4 regions of the Bacillus sp. SRL543 genome follow, and region 3 is predicted to be linked to each of the others. Evidence: a T-box and tRNA genes for the amino acid it is inferred to sense, from the RefSeq annotation. Region 3 holds a T-box; the other regions hold tRNA genes.
What was found. The T-box of region 3 lies ahead of argS (arginine--tRNA ligase). A T-box ahead of a tRNA ligase gene usually reads a tRNA of that ligase, here a tRNA-Arg.

Region 1 (7,854 bases), 1.1 Mb from region 3:
TGGTTAGAGAGAATCGAAAAACAGTTACTTCAAGTACCAGTTCTTGCTCCAACAGCAGAAGAGGCATTCTCAGAAGAGCCATTTAAAACTTCTGGTGGCTACAAATTGCTGAAGCGTGAGTTCGGTGACTATATTGATACTGTTGTTACCACTATAAATGAGAACCTTTATATTAGTTAACAATGTGCCTCTTCATAGGGGCATTTTTTAAGTTATAATAGATAAGTTACTCTAGCTTTGATTTTCACTTTAATTAGGTTTGAATGAGAATTCAAAATTAAAATATACTCGGAGTTAGCGGGAGGCTAAAAAAATGAACAACCAAGAAATCGTTCAAAAACTATGGAATTTATGTAATGTGTTACGAGATGATGGGATTACCTATCAGCAATATGTAACAGAGTTGACCTACTTATTATTCCTCAAAATGATGAAGGAGCAGGAAACAGAAGGCGTGATTCCAGAAGGATATCGATGGGATGATTTGTTAGATAAAGAAGGCTTGGAATTAAAGACATTTTATCAGCGATTGTTACTTGAATTAGGAAGCAGTGAAAATGAGAGGTTGCGTTTAATATACAGTGATGCTTCTACAAGTATTGCTGAGCCGAAAAACTTAGAAAAAATTATCAAATCCATTGATGCCCTTGATTGGTACAATGCAAAAGAAGAAGGACTAGGCAATCTTTATGAGGGTTTATTAGAGAAGAACGCTAGTGAAAAGAAGTCGGGAGCGGGACAATACTTTACTCCGAGAGTATTGATTGATGTGATGGTACAGCTTATTGATCCAAAAGTTGGAGAACGATGCAACGATCCTGCTTGTGGAACATTCGGTTTCATGATTGCAGCAGACCAATATTTAAAGAATCTAACAGATAATTATTATGACGTAGTAGAAATGGCAGAGTTTCAGAAGAAAGAAGCCTTTACAGGAATGGAACTTGTAAAAGACACGCATCGTCTTGCGTTAATGAATGCTTTGCTTCACAACATGGAAGGACGTTTGGAACAAGGAGATTCTTTGTCTGGGAATGGAAAATGGATGAAGAACTTTGATGTTATCTTAACAAATCCACCGTTTGGTACAAAAAAGGGCGGAGAACGTGTATCTCGTGATGATCTAACGTTTGATACTTCTAACAAACAGTTGAATTTCTTGCAGTTAATTTATAACGCTTTAAAAGATGATGGAGAAGCACGGGCAGCGGTTGTATTGCCAGATAATGTGTTATTTGAAAGTGGTATTGGTTCGCAAATACGTCGTGATTTGATGAATAAATGTAATCTGCATACTATATTACGCTTACCGATTGGGATTTTCTACGCTCAAGGTGTTAAGACAAACGTATTGTTCTTTACAAGAGGAACAACTGACCAAGATAATACGAAGAATGTATGGGTATATGACCTTCGCACAAATATGACTTCATTTGGAAAACGTAATCAGTTAACAATGGCTCATTTTGAAAACTTCATGAAAGCATATGTGGCAGAAGATCGTTTTAAAGTAGAAGATGAGCGTTGGAATGTGTTTTCACGCAAAGAAATTGCGAAGAAGGAAGACAGTTTAGATATTGGATTGATTGATGACGAGTCATTATCATTATATGAAAATTTACCAGACCCGATTGAAACAGCAGAAGAAGCAATAAAAAAATTACAACAAGCCATGGGTTTATTAACTGAAGTTGTTGAAGAATTAAGAACAGTTGAAGAGGATGAGGTGGTCATAAGGTGAGTAAGAAACAAAGGACCATCGAGGAATTAATAGAAGATGCAGTATTATCAAAAGAAGGAAATCAGTTTGAAGTTCCTAATAATTGGGTGGTAGCGAAGACAAATACTGTTGTAGATGTAAGAGATGGGACGCATAATACTCCTGTATATCAAGACGAAGGTATTCCATTAATTACATCAAAAAACTTAAAAAGTGGGAAACTTGACTTCACAACAGCTAAGTTTATAAGTGAAGAAGCACATCTTGAAATATCAAAACGGTCAAATGTTGAAGTAAATGATATATTATTTGCAATGATTGGAACAATTGGTAATCCAGTTTTAATTGAAAAGACTTCTCATGAATTTAGTATTAAGAATGTAGCATTGTTCAAACCAAATATTCAGAGCCTAGATAGTAAGTATTTCTACTACTTTTTACAATCACCAACATATATGAATTATTTGAAAAAAAATGAGAAGGGGAGTACACAAAAATTCGTTCCTTTAAATGTATTAAGGAATGCCCCTCTTTACATTCCCCCTCTAAACGAACAAAAACGGATTGCTAAGAAAGTGGAGCGGCTTTTAAGTAAAATTGAAGAAGCAAGGCAGTTGATTGAAGAAGCGAAGAAAACATTTGAACTTCGTCGAGCAGCTATTTTGGATAAGGCGTTTCGTGGGGAATTAACTAAGAAATGGAGAAAAGCAAATCATAAGGAATTATCAGTTACTGAAGTGGTTCAAACAGACAAAACGTTAATTGATCTACCCTTTAACTGGGAATGGGTTGAGCTGAATACAGTATGCGAAAAAATTACGGATGGTACACATCATAGCCCAAAATCCTATCCGTCTGGGGATTATATGTATATAACAGCCAAGAATATCAAAAAACAAGGTATTCTGTTAGATAATGTTACTTATATATCAAAAGAAGTTCATCAAGAAATATACAGTCGCTGTGATGTAAAGAAAGGTGATGTACTTTACATTAAAGATGGGGCTACTACAGGAATAGCAACGATTAATAATCTGTCTGAGGAGTTTTCGCTCCTATCTTCTGTTGCATTATTAAGACCTAAGAAAGATATTCTGTTATCGAAATATTTAATGTTCTGTCTTAATTCCCCAACTATGAAGAGTAGCATGTTAGGGATGATGTCTGGGAATGCAATTACCCGTTTAACTTTAAAAAAAATTAAACAAGGTATAATCCCATTACCTCCATTTGAAGAACAGAAAAAGATTGTATCTATTTTAGAAAAAGTGACTGCAATTGATGAACAATTAGACCATTTTAGTAGTGTTGAAGATAATATTATGAATTTAACGCAGTCTATTCTCTCTAAAGCATTTAGAGGTGAACTTGGAACAAATGACCCGAGTGACGAAAATGCAATTGAATTACTAAAAAAGGTATGACAAGAACATGTAAGATAATTAAAAAATGACATCCAGTTAGTGAATGTCTTTTGCAACGAAAAAATAGGACGGTAGATTTCTCTTCCGTCCCTCATTTTGTTATTTATTCATATTTTAATAGTTCATCAAGGATGTGGTACTTTAATTGAGTTTGTACTGATTCAGGGTTTAAGTACTTTGCCATGTCGTTAAAGACTCCGTCAATGTCTGCTAGATTAGCATCAGTATAAATTAGTACAAAAATACCGTACTTCTTAAAATAGTCCTTATGCTTCTCCATTTCTCTTTCAAAGTTCTGTTGTGCTTCAGCATTGATTTCTTTTTGTAATTTCCCCTTTGTGCCTTTCAAGTAACCGTGTGTTGACCAAGGTGATAATTCAAACCCATATTTATTCAAGGTCTTTGGATCAATAACCGTGAAATCCAGACGATATTTGTGTTTATCCGCAATCCCGTCATACCTAAATTCTGGTATTAGCAAAGGAACGTTCTCTGGGTTTTCAGAATTTCTAACTAAATCACAATACCTTGCAGCAATTCCCAATTCATACTCCGAACCCGAAGCTCGGACCATTGTATTCTTAAAGAAAGATAGATATTGTTCAATATCGTGGAATTCGATTTTTTCCTCTACAAAAGGAATAACAAGACCCGTTTCTAATATATGTCCAATAGTCCAGTAATTCTTCTTGAAATGTCTTATTTCACTTTGGTCATTTTCCCAATTTCCATTCCTAAATCGTGGAGTAACCAATAGTCCATAGGAAGCATTTTTTTGACCTATCCACATTGTTGCTTCTTCTATTCTTGGACGCTTCTTAGAGAGAGCAGTATAATTCCTCAAATAAGTTCTCTCTAAGAACGTAAATGTATATTCACGCACTATTTTGTGTTTTTGTATTAATAGAAGTAAGTCGTAAACTTTACTCCCCTGTTTTTTGTCACCTATAAAGTCTAGGGTTCTGATTAATCCTTCCATCCATAAAGCAACGAAATGGTCTGGGTCTGAGATTACTTCATTATTTATATCCATGAACTCAGCATGTTTCCCACCAATTTTTGCATTTAGTTGGAGTTGATTAAATCCTGTGACTTCCAATACCTCAGGTAACATTTGCTTTAACTTTTTGGTTCTCACAGTTAATTCTTTACTGATAGCGGTATAAGCCATTTGCAACCCACCCTGTAATCATCTATTTAAATAATAGATGAAACATTTAATGTTTTCAACGAATTCTGATATCTAACAGTGAACAATTTTAATCATGGTGTGTAATATAATTTAGATAACACCTCCTTTTACTAGAAAAAACAGTAGAACTTACTATTGGATAAGTATCTTACCATAGTTCTTTTAACTCAAAAGTGAAATTGTTTGCATGGAGGAGTTTGATTCAGTATCATTATTTATAGGGATAACACGCAATGAAAAACACTCAAACAAACCTAAACCATTGATATAACTACTTCTAAGGGACTTTTTAGCGGATTGTGGTGCAACGGATAGCACGTAAGATTCCGGTTCTTGAGATGTGGGTTCGATTCCTGCCGAGGGCGTACCAAAAGCCTCCTGCCTTTTATAGGGCCGGAGGCTTTTTTCGTTTGAAAGATGCTATACAGCTTCGCGGGATGAACATCATGGAAGCACCTGCCATAGGCCGGAATGCGAAAAGCTTCTGCTTTCTTTATATATATTCCCATTCAACATTCTCCTCCCATCATGTAAAATAGAAGAAGGGGGAATGGCAATGAACATGAATGCAGGTTTATTTCAGCAGCAGTCGCTTAAATTGGCGATGACACAGGAGTTGTCCCAGGCGATTGCGCTCCTTCAATATTCTGCGCTTGAGCTTACGGCTTTTTTGGAGAGCAAGGCGCTGGAGAATCCCCTTATGCAGGTAGAGACAGAAACGGTAAGGGCGATGGATCCGCGCCGCGACAGAGTAAGAGGCACGTACAGCAAGCTGAAAAAGGATGACAGATCCTGGATTGAGCAGATCAGGGCAAAAGACAATCTCCTTGAGGATTATTTGATTTCACAGCTTGAAATAAAATATATATCACCTCTGATGGACAAGATCATCAGAAGGATTATTGCCAGTATAGATGAAAACGGTTACTTTCGTGAAAGTATTGCAGATATTGCGGATGAGCTTAGAGTCAGTGAGGAAGAAGCTGCAGAAGCGCTTGCGGAGATTCAGCTTTTGGAGCCGGCTGGCATTGGGGCGCGGACACTTCAGGAATGCCTTTTGCTTCAGGTGCAGCGGCTTTTGCGGCCGGATGATTTGGCTGAAGTGATGATTGAAGAGCATTTTGAATGGTTTGCCGATAAAAAGTGGAAGCAGCTCGCCTCACTCCTTGGTGTGGAGCTGAAGGATATCCAGCGCGTCTCTGATTTAGTCAGATCGCTCAATCCGAGGCCTGCTGCGGCTTTTTCAAAAGAAAGCGCCGGTTATATTGTCCCTGACGTGGCTGTCAGCTGGGACGGCAGCTCTTTCCTGATCACCGTCCAGGATGAGCAGCTCCCGAAGGTCAGCTTTAACAGCCAGTATTATGAAAACTTTAGGAACAGCGGCGATAAAGAGGTCAGGAAATACCTCCAGGACCGTTCGCAGGATTATAATTGGATCGTCCGCAGTTTGGAACAAAGGAAAGAAACGATCAAAAGAGTTACAATGAAGCTGGTAGAAAAGCAGCAGGGTTTTTTCATTGAAGGGCCTTCCAAGCTGAAGCCAATGACAATGAAAGAAATCGCGGATGAGCTGGAGATCCATGAATCGACTGTAAGCCGGACGGTCCGTGAAAAATATATTCAGACAGCTTATGGCACATATGAGCTGAAGACCTTTTTTACAAGCACGGTGAAAACAACCGGGACCGACGGTGCATCTTCAGCAGGTGTGAAGCAGAAGATATCTGCTATGGTGGAAGCTGAAAATAAGCTGAAGCCTCTTTCTGACTCAGAGATTATGAGCATCCTGGAGAAGGAGGATGCTATCGTCATTTCAAGGCGGACGGTCGCCAAATACAGAGACCAGCTGGGTATACCATCGTCAGCGAAACGCAAAAGATATGAATGAAGAAAGAAGGAACTGCAGTGAAAGCTCGGCATATGCGATTATATACAAGAGAAGGCTGCCATTTGTGCGATAATGCAAAGGAATTAATCCTGAATCTCCAGGCAGAGCATGATTTTGAACTAGAGGAAGTAGATATCAGCTCCAGCGATGATCTGACAGAACGGTATGGGCTGATGATTCCGGTTGTGGAACTGGACGGGGAAGAGGTCCAGTTTGGGCAGATTGATCAAATAACGCTGTATGAAGCGCTTACAGTAAAAAACGAAGCTTAATCAGTTGAATTTGCAAATCACTCCTGCTAAAATGAAATTGTAACAGGGGTGATTTTTTTTGGTTCAAGCGGGACATAATATGTCTATGCGGGACAGAAATTGACCACGTTAGAGCATTCCTATGTGGAATACTTCTAAAAAAGGGGCATGCGATGGACTCATTGATCGATGTACAAAAAAGATTATTGCCTGATTTACTTACTGTTATGCAAAAACGCTACCAAATTCTTCAGTACATAGGTTTTATGCAGCCGGTGGGCCGAAGAAGTCTGGCAGTGAGCCTTGGATCGACGGAAAGAGTGCTTAGAAGCGAGGTTGATTTCCTAAAGAATCAAAATCTTATCTCTGTAGCAAGTTCAGGTATGAATCTGACAGCCGAAGGCAAGGATTTACTGGAAAGACTTGAAAGCATAATGAGAGACATAACGGGTATAGACATACTGGAAGCAAGGCTGAAAGAAATGCTTGGCGTCCGGCAGGTGATTGTGGTTGCCGGCAGCAGTGATGAATCACCATGGGTGAAAAGCGAGCTTGGCAGGGCCTGCGCGGCCAGTATGAAACAGCGGCTGAAGGGCAAGAATACGGTTGCTGTAACGGGCGGATCGACCATGGCATCCGTGGCGGAGATGCTGACGCCCAATCTTTTTGACGACGAATTGCTGTTCGTCCCTGCACGGGGCGGCATCGGCGAAGAGGTCAAAAACCAGGCGAATACAATCTGCGCCATGATGGCGGAGCACACAGCTTCCCGCCATAAATTCCTTCACGTACCGGATCAGGTAAGCAAGACGATGTACGAGACAATCATGAAGGAACCCGTTATTAATGAAGTATTGAATCTGATACAATCCGCTGGAATGGTTTTACATGGAATTGGAGACGCTATAACAATGGCGGAGCGCCGTAAAACGACACCGGAGGACTTATTGAAGATTCAGGAGCGTAAAGCAGTAGGCGAAGCATTCGGCTATTATTTCAATGAAGCGGGCGAAGTGGTCCACAAAGTGCAGACCATAGGGCTGCAGCTCAAGGATCTTGCCCATATCGAGCATGTCATTGCAGTTGCCGGAGGTTCTTCGAAGGCAAAGGCCATCAGGGCCTATATGAAGCAGGCGCCGTCCTCAACGATCCTGATCACAGACGAAGGCGCAGCAAAACAGTTGTTAAAAGGGTAATCCCCTTTAATATAAAACTAACAAATATCCCCACTATTCAAAGGAGGAAATATTAACATGGCAGTTAAAGTTGGTATTAATGGATTTGGAAGAATCGGGCGCAACGTATTCCGCGCAGCACTTAAGAACTCAGAAGTAGAAGTGGTAGCGGTAAACGACCTTACGGATGCAAATATGCTTGCA
Region 2 (7,854 bases), 1.4 Mb from region 3:
TCAGCCAATGTCCGGGCAATGCCAGTCTGGCAGTTGAATACGGCCAGGCGGCCATCTATATGAACAGCGGGCGAAAATATCCTGCAGCAAGCCTCATCAAAATCCCGATCATGATGGAAGCTTTCTTTCAGGAAGAGGAGGGCGCCATTGACCTCAATGAGCAGGTGCCTATTGGCGAAATTGAAAAGGCAGGCGGAGCCGGGATCATTCAATTCCTTTCAAAAGGAGCTTCTTTAAGACTGATAGACTTTATAACACTTATGATTGCCGTCTCTGACAATTCAGCTGCAAATCTGCTGATCAAAGTGCTTGGCATGAAGAATATTAATGATAGAATGCTTGGCTTTGGCCTTCAAACAACTGTACTGGGCAGAAAAATGATGGATTTTGAAGCGGCAGCAAAAGGTATTGAAAATTACACCGCTGCTGCGGATATGGTTAAATGCCTGAGAGTAATAAAAGAAGGAAAAGTATTTTCCGAAAAGAGCCGCAGCAGAATGCTCGATATAATGGAAGCGCAGCAATTCAGAGAAAAGCTTCCGGCCATTGCGGACTGCACTGAGCTGAAGATTGCCAATAAAACCGGAGAGCTGCCTGGAATTGAGCATGATTGTGCCATCTTCACTGCAGGCCGGGATGCCTTATATGCTGCTGTCCTGATCGACGGCCTCTCAAGCCGCGAAGAAGGGAACCATGCAATAAGGCTGATTGGAAGCCGGTTATCTGAGTTTCTTTGCCTTCCGGAAAAAGAAAGGAGTTGAATCTATGAGAGAGTTCGAGAATTATACTGAGTTCTGGCCCTTTTACCTGTCGCAGCACAGCAAAAAATCCACAAGGACATGGCATTTCATCGGCACTACTTTTGTTTATATCTGTATTGCTCTTGCCATCATTTATTTGAACTTCTGGTTCATCATCCTGGCGCCGGTCATTGCATATGGGTTTGCCTGGTTCTCCCATTTCTTTATTGAAGGAAACAAGCCTGCAACTTTTGGACATCCATTCTGGTCGCTTCGGGCAGATTTCCAAATGTATTTCTATATTTTAACTGGTCGGCTTTCAAGAGAAATCGACAATCTGCCTGAACAATATTCAGCAGAAAAATAGACTATAAGAGGAGCATTCTCAATCGTGAGGATGCTTCTTTCATTTGCAGGCTGCCGCATATCCGACTTTGACACTAGAGGGGTGGGATAGTAATATAATCATAAGGATATAGTAATATTTTCCTGATAATAGACTAGACTAGGATAGGTGGACATCATTGTGAACAGCTATATTATTTCTGCAGCAGCTATGGTGCTGCTTGCGTTCATCTTTTTTTCTTCCGTTTTCCTGGGAAGCAGATATATCTATCAAAAACAAAAGTATTCCCAGACACTGCTTCTTCCGATTTCCAGCTCCTTTTATGTGTGGCTGCAGCTGATGACCCTTTTAAGCATTTACGGATTTATTGAACCTGCAGATGCATTTACACTGCAAAGCCTGGCCATTTTTCTGTGCCAGCTCGCTATTTATATGGTTCTTTTTCAATTTGCGGGAGTTAAAGATGACCGGGAAATGTCCCTCAAGAATATGGTGCTGTGTGTATTCTTTGTTGCATTTACAATAGGAATAGATGTGTATTTTGTCAGAAAAATAAATCCTTCGTTAGTTGTCAGCACTGAGCATATTCTCATTGCCAGCTTGTTCTTCATTATTTCATTATTTCTATGCTTCCGGTTCGTCCAGCAGATTTATATTGATAAAGTGTTCAATAAGCAAAAGGTGCCTTTATGGTTTCTTTCCTTTGGAGCGCTTCTGGTAGCTTATACATTTGTGGGGAGCACCATTGAAATCATCAGGAGCTTGAACAGCAGCGGGGGCAACAGCTTATTCTTAACAGAGGTGCTGTCCATTCTGCTGCTTCTCGGTGTGACGACGGTTTACGGGGAAAAGCAGTATAACCGGAAAGAACAGGAATTGGTCGAAAGCAATAAGCACCTCAATCACCTTGCCTATCATGATACATTGACAGGACTCCCGAACAGGAGAAAGGTCATGCAGTCCATTGAGGAGTGGATGGCAGAGGATATCCAGTTTGCTGTTGTTTTTATCGACCTGGATCATTTTAAGCATGTCAATGATCTTCTCGGCCATAATATCGGGGATGAGCTGCTGAAACAGATTGCAGCCAGGCTGAAAGAGAATTCTGCCAGCGGAGACATTGTGGGCAGGCTGGGCGGCGATGAGTTCATCATCTTGAAGCCTGTTAAGGAAAATCTGCAGCTTGACCATTTTTCAACAGAACTGATTGAAAAGGTTGTAAAGCCTGTCCAGATTCTTGAACATGAAATTATTATCACAACGAGCATCGGAATAGCCTTATTCCCGACGCATGGAAAAGATGTTAATGACATTATGAAAAAGGCGGATATAGCTATGTACAACTCCAAGGATAAAGGGAGGAACACATACTTTATCTTCACGCTTGAGCTTGACGAGAGCATCATCCGCAAGATGACGTTGAAGGAAGATTTAAAGCATGCTTTAGTGCGGGATGAACTGGAAGTGCACTTCCAGCCGAAAATCAGAGTATCCGACCAATCAGTGAATGGATATGAAGCGCTTCTGAGATGGAAGCATCCTTCAATCGGCTTTATTCCCCCGGCTGAGTTTATTCCGATAGCCGAGGAATCCGGCTCCATTTCTGAAATCGGAAGCTGGGTGCTGAGGCAGGCGTGCAGAGAAATATCCGCTATTAACGAAAAATATGGCAGGCAATATATCATTTCAGTGAATTTCTCAATCAAGCAGCTTATTCAAAAGGATATTGTGGAAACTGTTTCGGCCATTCTAAATGAAACCGGCCTGGACCCGAAGCTTCTTGAACTGGAAATAACAGAAAGGGTGGCCATGAATGATGCCTATTCTGCGGGAGATGCTTTTATGCAGCTGCTTGACCTGGGCCTGATGCTGAGCGTCGACGATTTTGGCACAGGATATAATTCGCTGAGCAACCTGCAGGAGCTGCAGATCCAGCGCCTTAAAATAGACAAAACCTTTATACAGCAAATGGAAAGTGATGAGCATAACAAAGCCTTGGTAGCTTCCATTGTGTCTATGGGCAAGCATCTTGGCATGCAGATTACTGCAGAGGGAGTTGAAACTCCGGAGCAGCTGTCATTCCTGATGGAAATCGGATGTGATGAGGCGCAGGGATTCTACTTTTCCAGGCCAAAGCCGATCGAGCAGATACTGAATACAATCAATGCCGGCAGCAAAGCAATAGCCGGAAAGGAGCAGGGATGAATATTTTATGGGACTTTGACGGGACACTTTTTGATACATATCCCGCCTATACGCGGATTGTGAAAGACGTGCTGGGGAGAAAGGCAGAACAGGAAGAGATTTTGTCCCAATTAAAGATATCCTTCACCCATGCCTTCAGCTATTATAATCTTAACGAAGTGGAGATTTCTTACATAAGGCAGATGGCAAGAAGTCTGAAGCCGCAAGATTTGCAGCCCTTCCCTGGAGTGAAGGATGTGCTGAAAAGGGCAGGATGCAATGTCATCATGACACATAAAGAAAGGGAGGATGTGCTGGCCATATTGGAGCATCATGATATGTCCTCCTTATTTGCCGATCTGGTTGCCGGTGATGATGGATATCCGAGGAAGCCGCATAAAGCATCTTATGAATATCTGCATGCTATAAACAGCATTGATCTTGCCATCGGGGACAGGGAACTGGATATCCTTCCGGCGAAGGAGCTGGGCATAAAGACTTGCCTTTTCCAGAATAGTACACCTGGAGCGGATTATTATTTGTCACAGTACAAAGATTTTGACACTGTCATCGGATGGGAAGGAATTTAAATAAAACAGAAAGCAGGCAGCGGGGCTGCCTGCTTTCTGTTTCTATAAATTATAATTCAAGGGTTTCAAAAGAGCTGTCTTTGCTGTTCATTACCCTGACATTTGTCGGCTGTATTTCGAGGACGATATAGGCAGGGTCATTCGGTCCGTCGAACCATGGCTTTAAATGGTCATTCCAGACCTTTTCCTTAAGATCTTCAGAAGCGTTTACAGAGGCCCTTCCTTCAATCTCGAGGTAGGCATCTCCCAGCCCTTCGCCATCATAACCGATAAGTATATGCACATTCGGATTTTCTTCAATTTCGTCCGTTTTATCGGTCTCTTTGCTTGTTGCAGTATAAAGCTTCAGCTCATCGTTGAAAAATGTCATATAGCGTGTATGGGGCTTATTGCTTTTTACTGTGGCAAGTGTTCCTATTTTGTTATCTTCCAATATTTTGAGCACTTTTTCTTTCACATCATTATTAGTCATAAGAATCCCCTCCTATTTTATCTTTATCAATCGTTTCGAAGTCTGCATTATACTTTTCTTCACTGGAGGAATTATCTTTCGTGTTCCTCCCCATTTTCTCCTCGCGCTGCTCCTGCTTCAAATCTTCAAGAGGAATGGTATCGACATTCTGCTCTTCCTTGAATTTATCGTAGATGCTTTCTTTGTCGGTTTTAAATTGTTCAGGGTTGTCCATGTCCTGCTGTTCGTATTTACCGTCTTTTTCGCGTTCCATGCGAAATCACCTCTTATACGAGATTATTTTCTGTTCTTTTCTGTTTTGGAGCCTTCTCTTTGCGGTTCAATATCTTTGTTGTGTTCTTTCTTCTTTTCCTGTTCAATGGAGTCATTGTCCTGGTGTTTATTTGTTTCAGCCATGAATATAACCTCCTTGATGATTGTGTAATAGTACATTACCCTTTTTCAGAAGTGAAAAACTTGGAGGAGAATTTCAATGTGCAGCTGTCGGGAGGGAGGGGTGCAAATCATCAGGACGTACAGGCTGATTTTCTTTCCAGTGACAATAAAAAAATGCCCGCTGCATATGCAGCGGGCATTTTCAATATACGTCCCAGAAGAGATTCGAACTCCCGACCTACAGTTTAGGAAACTGTTGCTCTATCCTGCTGAGCTACTGGGACAACGTTATTTATTATATATCCTTTTTCTCTGTTGGTCAATAATGATCGAAAAAAAAATCCTGTTTTTTTCGGGAAATGATTTTGCATGAAATTTCCTTACAGTGGGACAATAGTGGATATTTCTTAAGTAAGTTGGTGAAGAGATGTTCAAGGGCGGCAATAAGAGGGAAGAGCTTATCCGGTATTTAAAGGAAAAGGCGGGACATGCATCAGATGCTGCCGTTCAGGAGCTAAAAGGAACGGATGTTTCTGTCTATCTATTTTATATAAAAAGTATATGCGATACCGACAAAATCCAGCAGCAGCTGGTAGAGCCCTTTTTCAAGCTGCAGGATGAATCAGGATTCAAAAAATATATCTGTTCCCTGTCCGGAGTCAGCGAGCTCCGGGACAGAGGGCAGGCGCTGAAGGATCTGATGAGAGGTTCAGCGATCCTATTGTTCAGGGATACGTATTATGTTGTACAGGTCAGGAAATACATAAGCCAGGGAGTCAAGGATGCAACGGTCGAAACGACGATCCAGGGGCCGCAGACTGCCTTAAGCGAGGATTTAGGGACAAACTTGAATATCATCCGCCACCGCTATCATAAAACAAGTCTCACGGTGGAAGAAAATGAAATCGGCTCTGTTTCCGGGCTGGGCCTTCTGCTCCTCTATGACAAGGAGAAGATTGAGGAAGATACCCTTAAAGGGATAAAAGAGAAAATAGAAATCATCAAAGCTTCGCAGAAAATTGTCCAGTCAGCCGGGGAAATCCATAGAATGCTGACGCCGCACAAGAAAACGCTGTTCCCTGTATTTATGATCACCGAAAGAACAGATCGCATTGCCCTTAATCTGGCACAGGGAAAAATGGTCATCCTTATTGAAGGTTCACCTTTCGGCCTGATACTGCCGGCTGTTTTCTTTGATTTTATGAGCTCCATGGAAGATCTGTATCAGCCTTATTGGGTTTCGAGATTTCTAATCACCCTGCGGTATTTGGGCCTGTTTATCAGTCTGCTGCTGCCAGGCCTGTATGTAGCCATTACTTCCTATAATCCTGAAGTTTTCCAGGTCCAGCTCGCACTCGGCATTGCGGGGAGCAGATCATCAGTCCCGTATCCATCTTATCTGGAGGTGCTGTTCATGCTGATTATGATGGAGCTTTTGACAGAGGCATCCATCAGGCTCCCTAAATCGATTGGATCGACAGCGACAACGGTTGGAGGGCTGATTTTGGGGCAGGCTGCAACAGAGGCAGGGCTGGTGTCAAACATCATGATCATTATCGTCTCTGCTGTTGCCATTTCCAATTTTGTAATTCCGATCAATGAAATGAGTTTCTCGATGAGGGTAATGAAATATGTCATCCTCCTTCTGGCGGCTTTGACCGGCATGATTGGCCTGGTTATCGGCCTGATGGGCCTGCTACTCTTCCTTGTCCGATTGGACAGCTTCGGAAAGCCGTACCTGAAAATGTTTTTTGGTGAAGGCAGTAAACAGTAGAAGCAAGGAGGTCCGAATGACTAGCCGTTATTTTTATTATTTGATTTTGCTGAATATGCTGGCCAATATCATTGTGTTTGTGCCTAAGATGCTGATTGACGAGCGTTCAGGCGGCGCCGTGATGTCAATGGCGGTTGCTTTGCCTCTTGGAGTAATCGGAACCTATTTTTTCTCTAGGGCGATGAGCAGCTTTGAAGGAAGAAGCCTGCCGCAGATTTTGAAGAATTCTTTTGTTCCGGGATGGGCCGGGAAGCTGCTTATTCTTTACTTGGCGGGCTTATGGCTGACATCAGGCCTTATCACTCTTTATGCCTTTACAGATATAACAGAAAGATTCATCAATCCGGACATGGAGAAATGGCAGATAGCACTTTTCTTTCTGCTATTTGTTATATGGGCGGCTTCTTCAAAGCCCGAAAAGGTGCTTTACCTCCTTGAAATCATCCTCATCCTGAACGGGCCGCTTGCGGTTCTGCTTCTTGTTAAGATTTATCTCAGCGGATCGCTGAGCTGGTTCGACATTAAAGAGGCAGCCACCCATCTGTGGCATATGCCTACCTGGAAGTCGGTATCTGCTGCAACATATGTCTTTTCCGGATACGCAAATTTAGTCATTTTCAATGTAGTGCTGAAGGGGAAGGCTAAGCCCCGCTTTTTTTTGCTGGTCCTCCCGGCGGGAGCAGCGGTGCTGGCAACAACGTATTTCGTTCCGATCGGCACCTTTGGCTTTGAAGGGGTGGGGGATCTGGCATATCCCTGGCTGTCGAGTGCAGATGCAGTCAGAATGGAACTGGCCTTTATTGAACGGGCCTTCTATATTTTTATCCTAATCTATATAGGTATTTCTCTGATGAATGTTGTCGTCCACTGGCATGTAGCGCAGGCACTGATCAAAAGTGCGGTTCAGCTTCCTATGAAAAAGAAGAAGTCGAAAACCGGGGCACTTTTAAAAAACAGCCCGCTGCTCCTATTTGCGGTGATATATTTTTTTGGAGAGTTTATTGTTAATGAAGAGATTATGTCTGTCTTTACGGTTTGGTGGATGAATATCCGCATGCCAAGCGAATACATTGTGATTGTTCTGTTATTATTGCTTTCCTGGAGGAAGAACAAATGAAGAAAGAGCTGATGGCTGTTTTCGTTCTTGTAATGTTTTTGGGAGGCTGCGGATTCAAGGATATCGACAACCGGTTTTTTGTTGTGACAATGGGGATCGACCGGTCCGAGGAAGGCGGTGATTTGATCAAGGTTTCCTTAAAGCTTGCCATACCTACCGCAGACACCAGGTCGGATGACAGCCGTTTTGTTGTTGTCACAGAAACCTCGGAAACCCTTTCAGAAGCAATCAGAATCATTAAATCTAGGGTGGATAA
Region 3 (7,854 bases):
CACCCTCTGTTCTTCAAAAACTCTGCTAGACGGCTTTAGTCGCTCCCACTAACACCCTCTGTTCTTCAAAAACTCTTCTAGACGGTTCTAGTCGCGATCACTAACACCCTCTGTTTCTCAAAATCTCTTCTAGACGGCTTTAGTCGCTCTCACTAACACCCTCTGTTCTTCAAAAACTCTGCTAGACGGCTTTAGTCGCTCCCACTAACACCCTCTGTTCTTCAAAAACTCTGCTAGACGGCTTTAGTCGCTCCCACTAACACCCTCTGTTCTTCAAAAACTCTTCTAGACGGTTCTAGTCGCGATCACTAACACCCTCTGTTTCTCAAAATCTCTTCTAGACGGCTTTAGTCGCTCTCACTAACACCCTCTGTTCTTCAAAAACTCTGCTAGACGGCTTTAGTCGCTCCCACTAACACCCTCTGTTCTTCAAAAACTCTGCTAGACGGCTTTAGTCGCTCCCACTAACACCCTCTGTTCTTCAAAAACTCTTCTAGACGGTTCTAGTCGCGATCACTAACACCCTCTGTTTCTCAAAATCTCTTCTAGACGGCTTTAGTCGCTCTCACTAACACCCTCTGTTCTCCAAAAACTCTTCTAGACGGCTTTAGTCGCTCCCACTAACACCCTCTGTTTAGCAAAATCTCTTCTAGACGGCTCTAGTCGCTCCCACTAACACCCTCTGTTCTTCAAAAACTCTTCCAGACGGCTCTAGTCACATCCACTAACACCCTCTGTTCTTCAATAACTCTTCCAGACGGCTCTAGTCACGCCCACTAACACCCTCTGTTCTTCAAAAACTCTTCTAGACGGCTCTAGTCGCTCCCACTAACACCCTCTGTTTAGCAAAATCTCTTCTAGACGGCTCTAGTCGCTCCCACTAACACCCTCTGATCAACAAAAACTCTTCCAGACGGCTCTAGTCACACCCACTAACACCCTCTGTTCTTCAATAACTCCTCTAGAGGGCCAAACTCTCCTGCCCCCCCTTTTCCCAATAAAAAAAGCCCGGCATTCCTGCCGGGCTTTCCTCATCTCGCATACAGCTTCCATTCCCGTGTTTTTTTATCAAACACGAGCTTGGCTTCGCATTTTTCTTTTGCGATGCTTTCGTATTCTTCGTACATGTCGTCCATATTGGCAAAATCGCCGATCACCCAGATGGGGATCTCGATCCGCGCACGGTTTTGCTCTGTCTGTTTGATGGAGATGACTGCACCTTCCCTCATCATGTCCTTCATGTAGGAAATAGCCTCTTGCGGCACCGGCGGGAAGGAGCTTTTCTTCCGCAGGCCGAGGAGTGATTTTTCCGGCTTGATTTCGCTCAGCTTTTCAGGGATCAGCTGGCTCAGCAGGCGGTAAAAATCAGCCATGTCCCGGTAATAGGTTTTGTTATACCAGCCGTCATCATGGGCCAAATAGACAAAGCGGTTGCCAAGATAGTTATAGAATGGCGCTTTCAGGTGCTCCTTCAGATGGCCCAGATACAAAAGCTCCGCAATGGTCTGGCCAGGAAGCTCGTTCAGCCCTTCAAGCTCCTCAAAATCGATCCAGCAGAAGTCGCCATAGTTGTAGACATCATCAGAAAGCAGCTTATTCAGCTTTTCATACGGAACATACTCCAGAAGTGTATGCATATTGAATTCACCATCATCAAACCTGTGCTTCAAAAGCAGGAGATTCGCCATTACATCTGACAGCGACCGGGCAAACTCCTCAAATTCAATGCCGTAAGACATAACATATCTTTCCTGTTCATTTAAATGGACATATATGAGATCACGCGAGCTGTTATGATTCTTTTTCAATAGCAGAACCTCCGAATAAAATAAGAAAAGATGATTTCTGAGCCGATGGAGCGCGGAGCTAAACAGTTGCCGAAGTTTTAAAGGATCTTCTGATCTATTAAGATACACAGCCTCGCTCACGCTTCAGCTGCCATGCCCGTCCGGATACAATATCCCTATTTTAGCAAAAAACATTGAAAATTTCTTAGTTTTAATAAAAATATAAATCAGCCGCATCTTTCCAATTTATGGTTAACCGCACAATGCAAGTGTACCGGCACTCACTCATTTGCCAATAAAACAGCAGCAGATAGAACCGAATACTCTCTTTTCCCGGCAATCTTGAAAAATTCTCCTTTTAAGGAAACAATATGACCGGCAGGAACGTCTATACTAATGACAATGTACATAAAGCTATTCCGGACTTTCGCCAGAATCCACTTGCCTTCCCCCTGCAGAGTGTATGGGAGCATGGCGCATATATAAACAATGGCCAAACTGAAATGAAACAGGGTGTAATTTACAATGGATCGTTCACTTAAGCCTTCCGACCGCTTTGACTGGACGCTGAGCTTTCTGCTGCTGTTATTTGCCATAGTCAGCTGTACAGCGATCTACAGTGCACAAACCTTGCAGCAATATGATAAAAATTTTCTGCTGATGCAGATTTTCTGGTATGGGGTCGGCACTTTTATCGTGGGTGTGACCATGTATTTCGACAGCGACCAATTCAGGAAGCTTTCCTGGATCCTCTATGCTTTCGGCATACTCCTGCTTGTGGCGCTTGCCCTCGCCCCTGACAGCATTGCCCCCGTAATTAAAGGAGCAAAAAGCTGGTTTGTCATCCCCGGCGTGGGTTCGATCCAGCCATCCGAATTTGTTAAAGTATTCCTGATCATGGCGCTCAGCAAGCTGATTGCCTCCCATCATGAAAAATTTATGCAGAAAACACTGAAGACCGACTTTTACCTTCTGATCAAGCTTGGCGCTGTGACCGCCTTGCCGCTCGGCCTTATCATTGTCCAGGATCTTGGGACCGCCCTCGTGATCATTGCCATCATGCTCGGAATCATCTTCGTCTCCGGGATTTCATGGAAAATTCTTCTGCCCATCTATAGTGCTGGCATTGGTTTTGCTGCTGCAGTCCTTTACCTGGTGATATGGGCACCTGAAATCATTGAAAAATATTTGAAGGTCGACCCTTATCAATTTGACCGGATCTATTCGTGGCTCGATCCCGAGAGCTACGGGCAGTCTGCCGGCCTCCAGCTCCTGCGCTCGCTCCAGGCGATTGGATCTGGCCTTATTACTGGAAAAGGAGTCGGCGACAGGCAGGTCAATATTCCCGATAATCATTCCGATTTCATCTTCAGCGTCATCGGAGAGGAATATGGCTTCCTTGGGGCAAGCGTGGTCATCAGCCTTTTCTTCCTCTTAATCTATCATTTGACCAAGACGGCCATGGACACAAAAGACCCTTATAATACTTATATTTGTACAGGGATCATCAGTATGATCACGTTCCATGTGTTCCAGAATATCGGCATGACCATTCAGCTGCTGCCGATCACAGGGATTCCGCTTCCATTCATCAGCTATGGCGGAAGCTCGCTGATGGGCAATATGTTTGCGATGGGTTTGATCTTCAGCATCCGCTTCCATCATAAAACCTATATGTTTTCATCAGATTCACAATAGTCTTGCAATTTATATAAAATGGGATATAATCGTTTAATATTAAGTTCATCTATATTTCAATCGAGGATGAAGAGAGTAGTAAAGGGGCCGTCCCCTGAAGCGATGCAGGGATGGTGAAAGCCTGCAGGGACCCTTTTATGAAGCGCACTTCGGAGATGCCGGGCCGAAAATCAAAGTAGGTCCTGCCGGGGCAGTCCCCCGTTATCATTTCAAGAGGTCCTATGGACAATCAGAGTGGCACCGCGGGTATAACAGGCTCGTCTCTTTTATAAGAGGCGGGCTTTTTTGCGTTCAATCAAAACAACTGGAAGGAGAAAGATCCATGATCAAACTGAAAGCCATTTTTACTGAAGCGCTTTTGGAACTGTTTGAGGACCGGCTCTCAGCCGCTGAGCTTGCCGGCTTGATTGAAGTGCCAAAGAATACGGCGCACGGCGACCTGGCATTTCCCTGCTTCACCCTTGCCAAAAAAATGAAGCAGGCACCGGCAGTGATAGCTGCTGAAGCCGCCGGAAAACTTCAGTACAGCCTCATTGACCGGGCAGTAGCCCACGGCCCGTATTTGAATGTTTTTTTCTCGAAGGAAAAAGCCGGCCTGGAAATCCTGCAGTCTTTACTTAACGCCGGCTCCCTTTACGGCAATAGCACCGCCGGCTCTGGAAAGACCATCACCATTGACTTCTCAGCCCCCAATATTGCCAAGCCGTTTTCGATGGGGCATCTGCGCTCAACCGTCATCGGAAACAGCATCAGCCTGATAGTTGAAAAATGCGGTTATGAAGTTATCAGGATCAACCATCTCGGCGATTGGGGAACTCAATTCGGCAAGCTGATTACCGCCTATAAAAAATGGGGCAGCCCCGGCATTGTAAAAGAAAAGCCGGTCGCTGAACTATTCAAGCTTTACATCCGTTTCCATGAGGAGGCAGAGAAAGATCCTGATCTCGAAGACGAAGCGCGCCGCTGGTTCAGGGAACTTGAACAGGGTAATGAAGAGGCTTTTGCGTTATGGAGCTGGTTCAGGGAGGAATCATTGAAAGAATTTAACCGGATTTATGAGCTGTTGGGCATCTCTTTTGATTCCTATAACGGAGAGGCCTTCTACAACGATAAAATGGATAAAGCCGTAGAGCTCCTGCAGGCCCGGAACCTCCTCACCCAATCCGAGGGAGCGGCAGTGGTCACCCTGGAAGAACATGGCCTCCCTCCCTGCCTGATCAAGAAATCGGATGGAGCGACCCTGTATGCAACCCGAGACCTGGCCGCCGCGATCTTCCGGCAAGAAACCTATCACTTTTCTGAAAGCCTGTATATCGTCGGCCAGGAGCAATCCGTCCACTTCAGACAGCTGAAGCTTGTTCTGAAAAAGCTTGGCTTCCATTGGGCAGATGATATGCATCACATTCCTTTCGGGCTTTATCTGAAGGACGGCAAGAAAATGTCGACAAGGAAAGGCAGGGTCGTCCTGCTTGAGGATGTCCTGAAGGAAGCGGTCGAGCTTGCTTATGAGAATATCTGCCGTAAGAACCCTTCTCTTGAGCAGAAGGAAGAAACCGCTGCCGCTGTCGGCATCGGAGCAGTCCTTTTTCACGACTTGAAAAATGACCGCCTCAACCATATTGAATTTTCTCTGGAAGAAATGCTTACATTTGAAGGTGAAACCGGCCCTTATGTCCAGTACACAAATGCGAGGGCACATTCCATCCTCCAAAAGGCCGGGACAGCAGGCAAGGTGGAGCAGGGACTCAGCGACCCATACAGTTGGGATCTCCTCAAGCAGCTCAGCCTCTTTCCCCGGAAGATTGAAGAAGCCCATAAACACTATTCACCTTCCGTCATTGCTAAATATATCATCAATGTAGCGCAGAGCTTCAATAGATATTATGGACAGATCAGGATACTGGACGATACCCCTGGGCTCGAAACCAGGCTCAGCCTTATCCGGGCTGCTTCCCTTGTCCTTGAAGAAGGGCTGCGGCTGCTTGGGATAACAGCGCCAAAGAAAATGTAGGATTAACAAAAAGAGGAGGGCAAAGCGCCCTCCCCTCCTGCCTCTATGCCTCCGCTTCCTTCTTCCTGATGATCTTCGACAGGGACAGAAAAAAGAAATAAGCAATAAATAAGCTCAGCAGGACAATTCCGATCAGATTGTGATGGACCAGCTTGAAAACAACGCTTAACAGGGTCGCAATATACAATCCTGAAAGCAGCAGGCTGATGTCTTTATTTTTATAAAAATTGGTCAGCCATGCTCCTGCCTGTGATCCGACAAGGCCGCCGGCAACAAGCAGGATGGCTGTCAGATAACTGATCTCCACAGCAGATGCATACGACAGGAATCCTGTGCTTACAATCAGCAGGACAGCAAACAGGCTTGTCCCCACTGCCTTTCTCGGCTGGAGGCCAAGAAAGGCAATTGCCAGGGGAACCATGATGAAGCCTCCCCCCACTCCTAAAGCGGCAGAGACAAAACCGCCTGAAAATCCGATCAGCAGCATTCCAGCCAGGGATGGCCTGCCCTCATGGGACTGTTCATTGGTCTTTTTCCCTTGCCGGAACATGGTGAACGCGAAATAGGAGAGCAATACAATATAGCTTGCCGGTATGACGGTTGCATCCAGGCCTTTATCGCTCAGGAACAGCACCAGCGGCTTGGCTGCCTGGGTGGCAAGCATGCCGCTCACCCCAAGTATTGCCCCTTCCTTCCATAGGATATTTTTCAGCCGGAAATGGGCGCCGATCCCCGACAGTGAAGTGCCGATTGAGAAAAAAAGGCTGGTCGCGATTGCCTCCAGGGGGGCAAACCCGATCAATAACAGTACAGGCGTCAGGATGAATCCTCCTCCTACTCCAAAGAAGCCGGACAATACACTGATCACTCCGCCAAGCAATAAAAAAAGTAAAATTTCCATCTAAAAACTCCTTTGTTATCTCTATACCCATTGTAACTGATTTCATTACCCTTCGCCTTTTACCTTGTATAACAATGTACATTGAAGTACAATGTATACAAATGAACCTGGAGGTACCCTTCGTGGATAAAGAACTTTTAAAAGGAAGCATCGATATCCTTCTATTATCCCTTCTTTCCGAAAAAGACAGCTATGGATATGAAATGACAAAGGAAATCCGCAAGAAGAGCGATGAAGCATACAGCATGAATGAGGGAACTCTGTATCCCGCTCTCAAGCGGCTGGAGGCAAAAGGATTTGTCACTTCCTACTGGCACCAGGAGCTTGAGGGCAGCAGGCGGAAATATTACAGCATCACCGAAGACGGCCGCAAAGAATTGCGCAAAAAGCTTAAAAACTGGAACAAGATCAGCGACTTAATCCACAAATTTTCGGAGGGCTACTCATGAGAAAAATCGATCAGTACATCGAAAATATCGTTGATGGTCTGCCAATGGACAATGCTGAGCGGGAAGAGCTGCGGCTTGAAATGACCTCCCATCTTGAAGAGCATGCAAAAGAGCTGATGGCCTTCGGCTGGTCCGAGGAAGAAGCTGCCGGGGAAGCAATCAGAAGCTTTGGGAATGAAAAGCAAATCAGCTCGGAGCTGAAGAAAGCTGTTTTTCCTTTTTATAAAATTTTCAGGTTCCTCTTCAGCACGATTTTTCTGACAGCTGCCCTGCACCTCATATCATATAAAACAATGGTGTATTATAACCCGCAATATGAGTTCGGGCTTGAACCAGGATACCTTTTCTCCACCTATATGCTTGTGTTCTTCCTTGCAGGGATTGCAGAGATATTGTATGAAGCTGTGTCACAGGCTTATAAAGTGAAATGGCTGCAAAGCCCATGGATGGTCATTCTTGTCCCGGCTGCTTTTATCTCGGGTTTGACATCGCTTGACTGGTTCAAACAGCCTGAAAGATACCAGAATGGGCTTTGGCTCGACCTGTTCGCCATCCTGATCGGGGCATTCATCTATCTTCTTGCAAGACAGATGTATACCCTTTTATTCTTATCGGGTAAAGGAAACGCCGGATCAGCCGGCCAGCGGTAAGGCCCCCTTGGTCTTTATGAAAATTCTTGTAATTACCGGACTCCTGCATGACTTGGCAGACAGTAAATGATATACTTCTCGTGTGCTGTCCTTCAGCTCTGTACAAGAGGGCTTGAGGATATTTAACGAAGCTGCTAAAGGAGATCCGTTATGTCAGAACTGATTCACACGATTGAAGAATGGCTTATGGAGTATGGTATTTTTGGATTGTTTTTTGTGTCCTTTGCCGACTCATCCTTCTTCCCCATCCCTCCGGATGTACTATTAATCCCAATGGGCATTTCCAATCCGGACCGCGTCATCTGGTATGCATTCATCACAACCGTGGCATCCGTCCTGGGCGCCATTCTCGGATGGT
Region 4 (7,854 bases), 1.1 Mb from region 3:
TGTTTCTGTACTCTGTTCTGTTTGTTCTAGAGGTTCTATATACTCTGATGCTTGAAAGTCCCAATCACCATATACCTCCATGAACCAAATAGACAAGCGGAACGTTAATTGCAACAAAGCCTTTGCTTCCTCTACTTTTCCATAATCCGCTTCATGCATCGCTACATTCCCTTTGCGACGCAGAGCTTCTAATATATCAATTATTTCAGGCTCAAGTAACCTTTCCCGTCTCAAAGTGTTAATGCGATCTACTTGTGTTGTACCATATGCTTCTTTAATATTTTCAGCAGCAAGAATAAACTTAGTCAATGTTTCAGCGAACAATCGCAGTTTCATTACTGTTGTATGGGGATCATGATATACATTTCTCTCAGCTGTCTCACCCAAATTAGCAAGTACATCCCATTTCCCTTGGTAAAATGAAAAGTTGCTATTCACTGTTATCACCATTTTCCTAATAATTGTATGTGTCCATTATACTATATACTTACAAAAGTTAGTGTATAACGTAGTTAGTAGCTAGTTATGTCCTTTACTTTTTATATTTGTGTTAATAAAAATCGATATTTCATTAAGTTAAATAGATTAGTTAAAATTGAATTTTATAGTGAGATAATATCTTAAGGAGAATAGTGTCGCCAATCGTACTAAACTCTTCATTTAAAAATGAAAAGCAACATATAATGGCATTTTTTCCTTTTCAACTCTCCTGTTTTTAGAAAATTAGTTGTATAATTATTCCTATCATTTAATGGAGGGATAAACATGGCAAATCCTAAAATATTTATTTCATCAACTTGTTATGATTTAAATGTAGTTAGATCCCAGTTAAGAGGATTCGTTTCTAACTTCGGTTATGAACCTGTTATGAGTGATTACGCAGATATACTTTATGATCCACGCTCCCATACTCATACCAGTTGTTTAAAAGAAGTTGAGAACTGTGATATGTTAATTTTAATTATAGGTTCACGTTTTGGAGGAAAAGCCATACCAAAAGCATTTGAAGAACTTAACTTTGATATATTGAAGGAGTTAAGTAGTGGACAAGCAGTTTTTGAAGAAAAGGAAAGTATGTCTATTACTCAATTAGAAGTCTTAAAAGCAATTGAAAATGAAATTCCCATCTTTACGTTTATTGATAGTAGTGTAAATCATGATCACTTAGTTTACGAAAAAAATAAAGATAAGGGGATAATAAACTCTATAATCTTCCCTTCAATAGATAAGCCTGACACCGCAAATTATATCTTTGAGTTTATTAACTTCCTAAGACTAAGAAATGAAAACAATAGTATTACACCTTTTTCAAGAATGGAAGATATAGAATCATATTTAAGAAAACAGTGGTCAGGACTTTTTCAGAGATTGTTAGCAGAACAAAGAAACAAACAATTAGATGAAAAAAGAATGGATTATTTAGCAAATCAAATCGCTGATATTAAAACTGCTATTATGACCTCTATTTCAAGTTCAGACTTAAAAGAAACTGCAAAAGGTGCAATTAAATACAGACGTATGATTGACTTTCTTTATCAAATCACCATGAGAAGACATGATTTATTAATCAAAAATATTTCTTGGAGTGACTTATTAAATGCTGTTAACGTTAAGGAAATTGTTGATAACAACGATCGTTTTACACATGTAATTTTAAAGGATGATACATTCTTTGAAGTTAGAATACCGTTAAGGGTAGTTAATGATTTTTCAAGGCAATGGGAAGAATTGAGTCACTTAAATATCGATTCTAAACAAGCAATTGTAAACGCAATTTTAGATGATCCAATATCATCATTTAGGTTTATCAGATATATTGAAAAACCATATGAAGAAAAACACTCAGAGGATAGTAAACAATTCGATGATAAACAACTAATAATTGATGAAGTAATTCGCAAAGATGGTGAACCTGTATCGTAAAAGTATAATTTTAACTGCTGCCTAATCCTCTAATTCCCAATTTGTCAAAAAAACAGGACCTTATGGATATAAAAGTATCAAAGTGATATAGGCTTTGATATTTTTTTTTGTCCAAAAGTAATATTACAAAAATCATCTCCAAAAGAATTTGGATTCTCAACAATAATGAAGGTGTAAGATCCTTTAATTGCTACTATCTCACATATCCCCTCTAAAAAGTTTCATAAATGGATCCCAAGTATATATCTGACTGACTATTTTTACAAATATTTCATTAAACAAAAGTATCGCATTCTTTAATATAGGAGAAATAATAATAAAAAGGCGTTATCTTTTTAGTCATTGCGTGGTATACACGAATGAAAAGCACTCAAACAAAAAAAGTTCCTATGCTCGTATAAAACTCATACAAACATAGGAACTCATTGATATATTGGTACGCCCTCGGCAGGAATCGAACCCACATCTCAAGAACCGGAATCTTACGTGCTATCCGTTGCACCACGAGGGCAATATCTAATGTCTTTTATAAGACACTAGTATATAATACTAAAACCGGCAGCTTATTGTCAATGCTAAAAGATCAATTGACTTGAGGCAGCCATTTTTTATTTGAACTTTTTCTCAATATACTTTTGTTCCTCTTCCTCGCTCAGGAGCCCTTTGGCTTCTCCGACAGTCCCGCCCTGAAGCTTCCAGATGCTGTTATGGTCCCTGGCTGCAGACGAAAAGTCGCCTTTACTCCATCTTTCAAGGATATCCAGATATAAATCTGAATGCTGGTAGTTCATTTCATTGGCTTCGACCACATTCATCAGCCTGCTGATCCTGTCAGGAGTGATCTGCAGGGCACCCCATTTGCTTTCGGCCTTTACTTTTTGATGGCTCATATCATGGATGGCCTGCTGGACAGCTGTTTCTTCCATATTGTCGGGAAAGAGCTTTTTCAAATCCTTTTCCCCTTTGGAATCAGCAGTCCTTTCTTCTGCAGCACGCTCTCCTTTTCCGGATGAGGCATAATTATAGGCAGCAAACCCTGCAAGCGCCAGGATGATCAGGCCCAGCCCAGCCAGGCGCAGCTTGTTGTGAAAAAATGATTGTTTCTTTTTTGACAAAACGGCAGCCTCCAAAATCATCTGATTTACATGTCCATACCACTGCTCCGATTTACATCGTGTTTGTTTAAAAAAAGAAGAGGTGGGTATGATGGTTATGGATAAGGAAATTTTTATCAATGCAATTATTATACGGCATTAAGCAGGTATATCCTGCAAAAGAGAGAATAAAATGATTGCAGCATATATTGGATTTCCATAAGCGATTTGTTTGACCTTTATTGACCATGAGTGTATCATAATGATTACATACAGAACCCAAAATATTTCTTCTTATGGAAGAACATGCTTTAATCCGTTGTATGTTGGATCTTTATCTTGAAGGAGGAACTGACAAATGAATTTAATCCCTACAGTTATTGAACAGACAAACAGGGGCGAGCGCGCATATGATATTTATTCACGCCTTCTGAAAGACCGCATCATCATGCTTGGAAGTGCGATCGATGATAATGTGTCTAACTCCATTGTAGCGCAGCTGCTATTCCTGGAAGCAGAGAACCCTGAAAAGGATATCACTTTGTACATCAACAGCCCTGGCGGCAGCATCACTGCCGGTATGGCGATATATGATACGATGCAGTACATCCGTCCGAAGGTTTCCACAGTCTGCATCGGGATGGCCGCTTCCATGGGTGCATTCCTTTTGGCAGCAGGCGAGAAAGGCAAGCGTTATACCCTTCCAAACAGTGAAGTCATGATCCATCAGCCGCTGGGCGGAGCGCAGGGCCAGGCAACGGAAATTGAAATTGCCGCAAAGCGCATTCTTTTCCTTCGCGAAAAGCTGAACCAGATCCTTTCAGAACGTACAGGCCAGCCGCTTGAAGTGATCGCAAAAGATACTGACCGCGATAATTTCATGACAGCTGAGAGAGCATTGGAATACGGGCTGATCGACCAGATCATCACCCGCAATGTCCTGGAAGAAAAGAAAGACAAGTAAAAGAGTAAAGAGAGCTGACAGGATCAGCTCTCTTTTTTTGCTGCAAAAAGAAAAAGCGCCCGGCATAAATGCCAAGGGTGCTTTTCAGATTTTTCAGCTTTCCTGCTGGATATATTTCGAAAGCTCATCGAGTGCTTCCTCTTCATCACTTCCATCAGCCACCAGGTTTACAACTGAGCCTGAGCTGACTGCCAGGCTCATAAGGCCCATGATGCTTTTTGCATTGACCTTCTTTCCGTCTTTCTCCAAAAAGATATCTGAGGAAAATCGGTTTGCCTCCTGAACAAACAGGGCGGCAGGACGGGCCTGCAGGCCGGTCCGCAGCTTTACTTCCACTTGTTTTTCAACCATTTCTCTCTAACCTCCCATATTATCTTATTTCTAATTGCCTTTTATAGATTCGCCTAAACGCAGTTTTTCTGCTATTTCATCTATTTTTCTTAGGCGGTGATTAATGCCTGATTTGCTGATATGGCTGCCTGAAACCATTTCCCCAAGCTCTTTCAGGGTCACATCCTGATAGGCCACCCGGAGCTCTGCTATTTCCCTGAGCTTTTCCGGGAGTATATCAAGCCCGACAGTTTCCTTGATATAACGGATATTCTCAACCTGCCTGAGGGCCGCCCCGATTGTTTTATTAAGATTGGCGGTCTCGCAGTTTACAAGCCTGTTCACCGAGTTCCTCATATCCCTGACAATCCGGATATCCTCAAAGCGCATCAGCGCTCCGTGGGCACCGATGATGTTCAGGAATTCGGTGATCTTTTCCGCTTCCTTCAAATACGTGATAAAGCCTTTCTTTCTTTCAAGCGTCTTGCTGTTCAAGCCAAATATATTCATCAATTCACACAAAGAATCATTATGCTCTTTGTATAGTGAAAAAATTTCCAAGTGATAAGAAGATGTTTCAGGGTTGTTCACCGATCCGCCGGCAAGGAAGGCGCCGCGCAGATAGGAGCGCTTGCAGCATTTTTTCTTCACAAGCTCCTCAGAAATATCATGTGTAAAATCAAATCCCGCTTTAAGGATCTTCAGGTCGGCGAGTATTTCCTGCGCCTGCTGCGCCAGCCTTACAATATAAACATTGTTCTTTTTCAGGCGCATCTTCTTTCGTACAAGCAGCTCTACTTGAACGGTGTAATTCTTTTTCGTCAGTGTATAAATCCTTCTCGCTATCGCGGCATTCTCTGTCTGGATATCCACAATTAATTTCCGGCTGGAAAAAGAGAGTGACCCGTTCATCCGAATTAGCGCTGATAATTCAGCTTTTCCGCAGCAGTCTTTAACTTCAAGGTTGGTTAATTCCTTTTTCGTTTCCGAAGCGAAAGACATACCTTCACCCCCCGCCCAGACAAACGCTTGCACATTTATATTTACGCTTTATATCGCTTGCTGGTTTCATTTATTAGTAAAGAAAATAAAATATTTGCCACTTCCTGTGTATCATGGCGGATGACGCCTCCGTCCAGGCTGACAATCTCGCCGTGGACCACCTCGAGGCCCAGCCCCTGCAGGTTGGCAACATCATAATGGACAGGCTTGGCCAGCTCCTCGCTGTACCGCTCCTGTATTTCTATCGGAATATCTTCATTATTGACAAGTATCGTATTGATAAAAGAACAGTTCATATGGTCATATATTGCCTTCACATGGTCGCTCGCCGTAAAATCAAGCGTCTCCCCGGCCTGTGTCATCAGATTGCAGATATATACTTTTTTGGCTTTCGCATTGCAGACCTCTCTTCCCAGGTTCGGAACGAGGAGGTTAGGAAGAATGCTTGTGTAAAGGCTGCCAGGCCCGATGATGATAAGGTCAGCCTGCCTGATGGCCTGGATGGTTTCCGGCAGGGCATTGATATCCCCCGGGCTGAGGAACACTTTTTTGATCCTTTTCCCCGAGTATGGAATCTTTGATTCTCCGGAAACAATCGATCCATCCTCCATCTCGGCATGAAGGACGACACTCTGGTCAGCGGCCGGGAGCACCTTTCCCCTTACATTCAGGACCTTGCTCATTTCCTGGATGGCATGAGTGAAATTGCCTGTGATCGAGGTCATGGCAGCAAGGATCAGATTGCCGAGTGAATGGCCGGAAAGCTCATTCGCAGTGCTGAACCTGTGCTGGAACATTTCCTCAATGAGCGGCTCCACGTCCGACAGTGCAGCTAAAACATTTCGAATATCCCCAGGGGGAGGAATCTGCAGTTCGTTCCGGAGGCGCCCCGAGCTCCCGCCATCATCGGCCACCGTCACGATGGCCGTGATATCTGCAGGATGCTTTTTCAAGCCGCGCAGGAGGACCGGGAGACCGGTGCCTCCCCCTATGATGACGATTCTAGGCTGTTCTGTACCTGTCATGTTGTTTTATCCTTTCTCCTCTCGATATCGCGGTGAGTGATGTGTGTATGGTAATCCGCTTCATAAAAGCGGGCAATATACTCAGCGAGCGCTACAGAACGGTGCTGGCCGCCTGTGCAGCCAATCGCGATCACCAGCTGGGACTTGCCCTCGCGCTTATAGTGAGGGAGCATGAAGCTCAGCAGGTCTGTAACCTTTTCGAGAAATTTATTGGTTTCATTCCATTTCAAAACATACGTCGACACATCTTCGTCCAAGCCGGTTTTCGGCCTCATGCTCTCGATGTAATGGGGGTTCGGCAGAAAACGTACATCAAACACAAGATCTGCGTCAATCGGAAGGCCGTGCTTAAAGCCGAATGACATCACATTGACCGTGAACGTTGTCTTCCGGTTGACAGAAAACTCATCAAGGATTTTCTCCCTCAGTTCCCGCGGCTTCATGTTGGATGTTTTGTATATCAGCCGGGCCCTTCCCTTCAGCTCCTCCAGCAGCTCCCTTTCAAGCTTGATGCCTTCAAGAGGCAGACCTGATGGAGCAAGGGGATGGGAGCGCCGCGTTTCTTTGTAGCGCCTGACCAATGTAGAATCATCTGCATCCAGATACAAAATCTGCGGAGCCACCCATGAAGTTTCGGCCAAATCGTCCAGCGCCTTGAATAAATGATCAAAGAACTCCCTGCCGCGAAGGTCCATGACCAGTGCAACCTTATTCATCTTATTCCCTGATTCCTTCATCAGTTCAAGAAATTTCGGAAGCAGAGTCGGAGGCAGGTTATCCACACAGAAAAAGCCAAGATCCTCAAAACTCTGGATCGCCACTGTTTTCCCTGCTCCTGACATACCTGTTATAATGACCATTTGTGTGTCTATAGCCGCACCGCTGCTCATTCCTATTCTCCCCCTGTAATCTATATTATTTAGCTCGGGTCCAGCCGGTAGCTTAAAAGCTCAAAATTCGGCGTATAAGTAAACGTCCCGTAAATAATTCCATTTCCATGAATCATATATTCAAGGATGTGATAATCACCTGCAGCCATTGGCAGCTTCTTGATATCATCAAAATCATGCCAGGCCAGCTTTCCTTCCTCCGATTCATCCAGATTGATGCCATCAGACTCCCGTGCAAGGAAAGTAAACATCATCCATTCAGAAAGCACTTTATCCCCGTCTTTCATAATGAAGGTAAAAATCCCCTTCAAGCCCGGGTTTCTTAAGTATATGCCTGTCTCCTCGCGAAATTCCCTGATGCAGGAATCCCGGACCGATTCACCCGGCTCCATCTTTCCTCCGGGCGCAACCCACCAGCCACGTCTCGGTTTTTGCAAAAGCAATACTTGATTTCCCTTCAACAGCACACAATTCGTGACCCGCTGCAACAGCCTCACCTCAGCATTTCCTTCTCCTGACCGCCGCAAAGGCAGTCCTGTCGAATATATTCTTTTTATTATACTATTTTTGTCATGCACCCACAATGAAATGAAAAAATGAAATGCGGAGGCGGCTCGCCCAGAGCC

Region 1: it has a tRNA-Arg gene. The T-box ahead of argS (arginine--tRNA ligase) is inferred to sense a tRNA for this amino acid. The anticodon was not compared.
Region 2: it has a tRNA-Arg gene. The T-box ahead of argS (arginine--tRNA ligase) is inferred to sense a tRNA for this amino acid. The anticodon was not compared.
Region 4: it has a tRNA-Arg gene. The T-box ahead of argS (arginine--tRNA ligase) is inferred to sense a tRNA for this amino acid. The anticodon was not compared.

The regions. Positions count from the first base shown of each region.
Region 1 covers NZ_OZ481794.1:4,084,748-4,092,601, reverse strand. Annotated here, with positions in the region: gene hsdR (type I restriction-modification system endonuclease) at 1-180, shown strand, start outside; gene AC4E8B_RS20935 (class I SAM-dependent DNA methyltransferase) at 314-1,741, shown strand; gene AC4E8B_RS20930 (restriction endonuclease subunit S) at 1,738-3,144, shown strand; gene AC4E8B_RS20925 (hypothetical protein) at 3,248-4,315, opposite strand; tRNA gene AC4E8B_RS20920 (tRNA-Arg) at 4,635-4,706, shown strand; gene rpoN (RNA polymerase factor sigma-54) at 4,893-6,224, shown strand; gene AC4E8B_RS20910 (glutaredoxin family protein) at 6,257-6,496, shown strand; gene AC4E8B_RS20905 (sugar-binding transcriptional regulator) at 6,649-7,671, shown strand; gene gap (type I glyceraldehyde-3-phosphate dehydrogenase) at 7,729-7,854, shown strand, end outside.
Region 2 covers NZ_OZ481794.1:1,599,619-1,607,472, forward strand. Annotated here, with positions in the region: gene AC4E8B_RS08145 (serine hydrolase) at 1-761, shown strand, start outside; gene AC4E8B_RS08150 (Mpo1-like protein) at 766-1,107, shown strand; gene AC4E8B_RS08155 (putative bifunctional diguanylate cyclase/phosphodiesterase) at 1,267-3,291, shown strand; gene AC4E8B_RS08160 (HAD-IA family hydrolase) at 3,288-3,860, shown strand; gene AC4E8B_RS08165 (pyridoxamine 5'-phosphate oxidase family protein) at 3,910-4,332, opposite strand; gene AC4E8B_RS08170 (hypothetical protein) at 4,325-4,585, opposite strand; gene AC4E8B_RS08175 (3-methyladenine DNA glycosylase) at 4,609-4,728, opposite strand; tRNA gene AC4E8B_RS08180 (tRNA-Arg) at 4,918-4,991, opposite strand; gene AC4E8B_RS08185 (spore germination protein) at 5,135-6,481, shown strand; gene AC4E8B_RS08190 (GerAB/ArcD/ProY family transporter) at 6,498-7,598, shown strand; gene AC4E8B_RS08195 (Ger(x)C family spore germination protein) at 7,595-7,854, shown strand, end outside.
Region 3 covers NZ_OZ481794.1:242,326-250,179, reverse strand. Annotated here, with positions in the region: gene AC4E8B_RS01400 (hypothetical protein) at 1,032-1,808, opposite strand; gene AC4E8B_RS01395 (hypothetical protein) at 2,069-2,197, opposite strand; gene AC4E8B_RS01390 (FtsW/RodA/SpoVE family cell cycle protein) at 2,313-3,485, shown strand; T-box leader at 3,540-3,753, shown strand; gene argS (arginine--tRNA ligase) at 3,811-5,496, shown strand; gene AC4E8B_RS01380 (sulfite exporter TauE/SafE family protein) at 5,540-6,397, opposite strand; gene AC4E8B_RS01375 (PadR family transcriptional regulator) at 6,520-6,846, shown strand; gene AC4E8B_RS01370 (permease prefix domain 1-containing protein) at 6,843-7,496, shown strand; gene AC4E8B_RS01365 (YqaA family protein) at 7,647-7,854, shown strand, end outside.
Region 4 covers NZ_OZ481794.1:4,095,191-4,103,044, forward strand. Annotated here, with positions in the region: gene hsdR (type I restriction-modification system endonuclease) at 1-438, opposite strand, end outside; gene AC4E8B_RS20945 (DUF4062 domain-containing protein) at 766-1,923, shown strand; tRNA gene AC4E8B_RS20950 (tRNA-Arg) at 2,363-2,434, opposite strand; gene AC4E8B_RS20955 (DUF6241 domain-containing protein) at 2,532-3,038, opposite strand; gene clpP (ATP-dependent Clp endopeptidase proteolytic subunit ClpP) at 3,376-3,981, shown strand; gene AC4E8B_RS20965 (HPr family phosphocarrier protein) at 4,075-4,332, opposite strand; gene whiA (DNA-binding protein WhiA) at 4,363-5,313, opposite strand; gene AC4E8B_RS20975 (gluconeogenesis factor YvcK family protein) at 5,355-6,338, opposite strand; gene rapZ (RNase adapter RapZ) at 6,335-7,228, opposite strand; gene AC4E8B_RS20985 (8-oxo-dGTP diphosphatase) at 7,258-7,716, opposite strand.